Regions from separate parts of the Thiosocius teredinicola genome, predicted to be linked through region 1. Evidence: predicted binding sites of a transcription regulator. Region 1 holds the regulator's gene; the other holds the start of a gene.

Region 1 (3,104 bases):
TAGGTAGCATGGTGAGACCGGATCAGTTCATCCCGCCGCTTCGACGGACGCATCTTTGTGTCCGTTGCCACGGTGGCTCTTGATCTTTTCTTTGTGGCGGATGACCTGACGATCCAGTTTGTCGACAAGCGAGTCGATGGCAGCGTACATGTCTTCGTGAGTGGAATCCGCAAAGACGTCGGCACCGGCGATATGCACGGTGGCTTCGGCCTTCTTGGTGAGTTTTTCAACACTCAGGATGACGTGTACGTTGGTGACGTGGTCGAAGTGACGCTCGAGTCGGGCGATCTTCTCGTCAACGTAGGCACGCATCGAGTCGGTGATGTCGACATGGTGACCGGTCAGGTTGACTTGCATCGATTTTCTCCTTGCATTTCAGCGCTTTCGATCAAGCTAAGCGCTTGCGTTCGTTCGACGGCGGGATCGCCATCGATTCACGATACTTGGCAACAGTGCGGCGGGCGACGTTGATCCCCTGATCAGCGAGGATGGCCGCGATCTTGTTGTCGGAAAGGGGTTTGTTGGGTTTCTCCGCACCGATCAGCTTTTTGATCAGCGCGCGAATGGCCGTGGCCGAGGCCTCGCCACCGCTGGCGGTGCTCACGTGGCTGGAGAAGAAGTATTTGAACTCGAAGGTGCCCCGTGGGGTGTGCATGTATTTCTGGGTGGTTACCCGTGAAATGGTTGATTCATGCATCTCCAACGCCTCGGCGATATCCCGCAACACGAGCGGTTTCATGGCCTCTTCTCCATATTCGAAGAAATTGCGTTGAAAGTCGACTATCCGTGTCGCAACTCGCAGCAGCGTATCGTTGCGGCTCTGCAGGCTCTTGATGAACCAGCGGGCCTCCTGCAGGTGGTTTTTCAGCGTGACGTTGTCGGCGCTGTTGTCCGCCCGCCTGATCATGTTCGCATACTCGGCGTTGACGCGTAACCGGGGGGCTGCATCCGGGTTGAGTTCGACCCGCCACTGGTTGTTACGTTTGTACACGAACACATCGGGCTCGACGTAGGTCGGCGGCTGGCTGGCAACGCTGGTACCCGGGCGCGGGTTGAGCGAGCGGATCAGGTGGATGACCGACATCAGGTCGTCGCTCTCCAGCTTGAGCTTGCGCTTCATCTGCGCCTCGTCCTGCGCCGCGAGCAGGTCGAAGTGCTCGCCGATCAGGAACAGCGCGCGCTCGCGCCACTCGAAGTCTTCGGGCAGCTGGCGCAGTTGAATGAACAGGCATTCACGCAGGTCGCGTGCCGCAATGCCAGGCGGATCAAAGGCCTGCACGCGGTGCAGCACGGCCTCGACCTCTTCGGTCTCGATATCCGGATCATCCATGCTGGTGACGATGTCTTCGATCGGCGTGGTCAGGTAGCCGTCTTCGGAGATGCCGTCGATGATCGCCTCGGCAATCGCCAGGTCGGTCGGGCTGAACGGCGTCAGCTGCATCTGCCAGATCAGGTGGTCCTGCAGAGATTCGCCGCTGCTTTGTTGATTCAGGAAGTCCTGGCTTTCGTCGCTGCTGGCGGCGCTGCCGGGAGAGGCGGGTGTGACGCTGTCGTAGATGTCATCCCACACGGTATCGACCGGCAGTTCATCCGGCATGGCCTCGGATTCGATCTTGACCTCGCTTTCGTTGTTCGGGTCGTTGCGCGAATCGTCGTTGTTGTTCTGGGTGCTTGCATTCTCACCGTCGTTCTCGCTCTTTTTGCGCTCGCTGTCGGCTTCGTCGCGACGCGTACCTTCCTCTTCGGTTTCGAGCATCAGGTTGGAGTCGAGGGCTTCCTGGATCTCCTGTTTGAGATCGAGCGTCGACAGCTGCAGCAGCTTGATTGCCTGCTGCAGTTGCGGCGTCATCGTCAGGTGTTGACCCAGTCGAAGCTGGATGGTGGGCTTCATTCGGCTACTATCTGGTATGAAATTTGATCGGACTCCCAATGCCATTCTAGCGCAACTGCGCGCGAGTCGAACCCGCTGTGCAGACCGGCGTTCCCGACTTTGGCGAGGCGCAGTATTTGGCGATGTTGCTGCGCAGCAATCATACGCCTAATCACAGCCGGAAGTTCTCGCCGAGATAGACTGCGCGGACTTGCGGGTTCTCGAGAATCTCCTTCGGCGCACCGAGTGCGAGCACGCTGCCTTCACTGATGATGTAGGCGCGCTGACAGATCCCAAGGGTCTCGCGGACATTGTGATCGGTGATCAGTACACCGATCCCGCGTTCGGCCAGTTGACCGACAATGCGCTGGATATCCATGACTGATATGGGGTCAATGCCGGCGAATGGCTCGTCGAGCAGGATGAAGCGCGGCTGTACCGCCAGAGCCCGGGCGATCTCCAGGCGCCGGCGTTCACCGCCCGACAGGCTGATCGCCATGTTGTCGCGCAGGTGACTGATACCGAACTCGCGCAGCAGGTCGTCGCACATCTGCTCGCGCTGGCCGCGATCGAGGTCGTCGCGCGTCTCGAGGATCGCGATGATGTTCTGCGCCACCGTGAGTCGGCGGAAGATCGACGGTTCCTGCGCCAGGTAACCCAGGCCGAGACGGGCACGCGCATGCATCGGTTTGTCGGTGAGGTCGTGCTCGCCGAGCGTAACCCGCCCCTGGTCGGCGGGAATCAGCCCGGCCATCATGTAGAAGGTTGTCGTCTTGCCCGCTCCGTTGGGGCCGAGCAGACCCACAACCTCGCCTTCGTTAAGGTACAGCGACACGCCGTTGACGACCGAGCGCCCACGGTAGCGTTTCACCAGATCTTCGGCGGCGAGTCGGGTCATGGCGTTGTATGGATCGCGTGTACTGCTTATTGATTCGGCGGATCGATGGTGATCTGAACGCGCTGCTTGCCTTTCGCGGCGGCGCCGGCCTTGACCACCGAACGTACCCGGTCGTACACGATGCGGTCACTGCGCATGCTGTCTTTGCCCTGCACCAGCACGGCATCGCCGATCAACACGAGGTTTTCGCTGTTCACCTCGTATTCGGCGCGGCGCGCCTGTCCTTTCACCGGTCCTTTATTGGACTGCTGCGAGAACTTGACGGGGCGTCCCTCGGCGACGATTTTCGACGGCTTTTTGCCGCGGTGCTGCACGGTCACGACATCGGCCTGCAGA
Region 2 (3,104 bases), 1.5 Mb from region 1:
GATGTCGACGCTCGGGCAGCCGAAAGTCACGACGATGGGGGACGTCATTCGCGATATCAATCCCGATGGCGATATCCGGATATTCGATCAAGGTGTCTCGGACGAGAATCTGGATGACTTTCTCGCCGACTGCGATCTCTATATGGATAGCCTGGATATCTTCGCCCTCGATATCCGGCGCAAGGTCTTCCAGGCGTGCTACGACAAGGGCATTCCGACCATCACCGCTGCCCCGATGGGTATGGGTACCGCATTTCTGATCTTTCTGCCCGGCAAAATGAGTTTCGAGCAGTACTTCAAGCTGGACGGTTTTGAGTTCGAAGACCAGATCATCAAGTTCGTTATCGGGGTATCACCGTCGGTACAGCAGCGCCACTACCTGGTCGACCGCTCGTCGGTCAATTTCCTGAAAAAGAAGGTACCTTCGACTGCCATGGGCATCGAGATCGCTGCCGGCGTGGCGTGCAGCAACGCCGTCAAACTGCTGTTGAATCGTGGCCCGATCATTCACGCCCCCTGGGGGCTGCATTTCGATGCCTACCGCAACCGCATGATCAAGACCTGGCGACCTTTCGGCAATAACGGGCCCATGCAGCGGTTTATGTTCTGGTACGTGAAACGTCTATTGAAGAACAACTGAGGAGATATCCGCCGAGCCGCTGTTGCAACTCGCGTTGTGCGCAGCGGCATTTGCAGCGTGCTCTTCGCACAATAAAAAACGGGCGCTCTAGGAGCGCCCGTTGGACGAAAGTTATTTGCCGCGACAGCGGAAATTATGCTTTCTTTTTGCGACGAGCCAGACCGCCGAGCATTGCAGCGCCGCCAAGCAGCAGCACAGTGCTGGGCTCCGGAACCGCGAAGGTAGCACTACCGTCGTGGTTCGAGGTCAGGGTGAACACGTTCGGGCTGTTCGCATCGTCCGGCGTGAAGTCCGACACGAAGATGTTGGTGTCGAAGCTCGCGAAGAAATCGATCGCCAACGCTTCGCCTGCACCTTCACCACAGTTGGTCCAGATGGCGAAGAAGCTGTCATCGCCATTGCAGCTTGCGTGCGCAGAGTGGAACAGGTCGTTGTAAAGACCATCGGTGTTGGTGAAGTCAACCGTACCTTCGAGGATGGTGCTGACGCCGGTAGCGCCACCGCCGGCAACGGCGATATCCATGAAGTTAACCAGCGGGCCACCGTCGAAAGTTACGAACATTTCGATCAAACCCGGGCCGTAGGTGAACAGCGGAACGCCGCTTCCGGAAACACCGGTGACAACGCCGGCCAAACCGGTGATCGAGAAGCTAATCGAGTAGCCTGCACCGAGGTTGTTCAGACCATTGTTGCTTTCGCCGAAAGCGGTTTGGTTCGGAGTGAAGCCCGTCACCAGGTTGTTGGCGATACCGCCAACGGCCAAACCACCATCGGTGATAATCGTGTCGCCTGCGCCGATAACATCGTCGTCGTTGGCGTCGATGATCGTGGTCGAAGACTGGTACGTGAACAGAAGTTCGTCTTTAACAGAAGTACAGGTATCGCAGACTTTGTCTCCAGCCGGAGCGCTGATACCGTCGTAATTCGTGCCGACATCCAGGTAGAAGGGAGCAGCGTAGCTGCTTCCGCTAATTGCCAGAACTGCCGCCGCAAGAACTGATCGTTTCATTTTAATCTCCATAAATCTTTAGTAGATCGTCCAAAAAGGTGCCTACCATCTTGGCTCGCGTATAACAAAGCAGCCATCGTGCCAGGTTTGTTAAGTTATTGTTTTATTGGCCATTTAGTATCGCTTCACTGCCCTGCTCGAGGCCCGGAATGCCCTGGCTGTAAACAATGCTGACAGTGATCGAGCGACGCGAACCTGGGTGCTGCAACGCGCCTTTGCAATGTCGGTCGAGGCACGTAAGGCCTGATGCAATAGGATACGCCTTTCATCGGGCCGCGACCAAGCTATGGGCACGACCGCCGAGCCCCCGAAGCAAGGGCTGGCAGGTGGACCAACACCCTGTTTCAACTACCTTATTCATGAATTCAGCCCAGCCTGACCCTGGCGCTGAGGAATCTGCCTGCCGTGCGTCACGTCTAAATTTGGCTCTGATAGGCTATCGTTGCTGTCAACGACATTCCGATAACCCACCAACGGGAACTCTGCCGTGAGGCTTTTTGAATTTGGCGATCTCGACTGGGTACCCGAGTGGTATCACGTCAACCTACGTAAATACCTGATTTTCTTTTATAAAGCCTTCGGGTACTTCAAGCTTTGGATCCCCTCCACCGTCGATTTCATCGACAAGAGCAACAGCGATACCTTTATCGAACTGGGTTCCGGCGGCGGAGAGCCGCTGGCGCTCGTGGTTTCGGAGATTCCCGACGACAAGGTGTCGGGCAAACGATTTATTCTGAGCGATATCAATCCAGTAGCAGAGTTTGTCGATCGCATAAACGGTGACGCGGCATCACCTTTTGAGTATCACCCGACGCCGGTGGATGCCACCGCGATCCCGGCCGAACTGGCGCATCCGCGGATTTTCATCAACTCCTTCCACCACTTCACGCCCGAGCAGGTCGCTAAGGTCGTGGAATCGAGCATCGCGCAAAACCAGCCCATGCTGGTGCTCGAATACGTGCGCAATACACCTCTGGGCTTCCTGTCGATGCTGACCGGCCCGCTCGTGCTGATCCTTACAGTCCCCTTTGTTGTCAGCCGCAAGGATTTGCTGCCGCTGCTGGTATTCACCTATCTGCTGCCGATCTTTCCGTTGATGTTCTTCTGGGATGGGATCGTGTCTTGCGCGCGGATGTACAGCCCGCAGGCGCTGCAAAAGATCGTTGCGGCATCCGGCACTCAAGCCGACGTGAGTGGATACGTAAAACGCAATCTGCTCTACCCGGCCGGTGTCACGGCGGTGCACATCTGGCCGAAAGGCTGATATTGCCGCGGTTTTCGGCCTCGGTTCGCCCAGGTAGCGGTCAGCCGGCCTGCTCCGGCGTCTTCGCGGTAATGCTCAGGGCATGCAACTCGTCGCTGGCGATCTGCTCACTGACTGTCGCCATGACCATCCGGTGACGCTGAATCAACGACTTACCTTCGAAGTCGCTGCTGATCACCGTGGCCTCGAAA

The links. Region 1 encodes sigma-54, which starts transcription at its own class of promoters, with help from an activator protein. Its sites were predicted from a motif close to TGGCANGNTNCNTGCTT; they were not measured.
Region 2: B1781_RS16695 (PEP-CTERM sorting domain-containing protein) is a predicted target of sigma-54. The motif match lies at 1,717-1,733, and genes of this name have one in related genera.

The regions. Positions count from the first base shown of each region.
Region 1 is NZ_CP019936.1:243,459-246,562, forward strand. It holds gene ptsN (PTS IIA-like nitrogen regulatory protein PtsN) at 1-10, opposite strand, end outside; gene hpf (ribosome hibernation-promoting factor, HPF/YfiA family) at 28-357, opposite strand; gene B1781_RS01115 (RNA polymerase factor sigma-54) at 389-1,891, opposite strand; gene lptB (LPS export ABC transporter ATP-binding protein) at 2,043-2,768, opposite strand; gene lptA (lipopolysaccharide transport periplasmic protein LptA) at 2,795-3,104, opposite strand, start outside.
Region 2 is NZ_CP019936.1:3,531,784-3,534,887, forward strand. It holds gene B1781_RS16690 (ThiF family adenylyltransferase) at 1-640, shown strand, start outside; gene B1781_RS16695 (PEP-CTERM sorting domain-containing protein) at 774-1,649, opposite strand; gene B1781_RS16700 (hypothetical protein) at 2,137-2,913, shown strand; gene B1781_RS16705 (BolA family protein) at 2,954-3,104, opposite strand, start outside.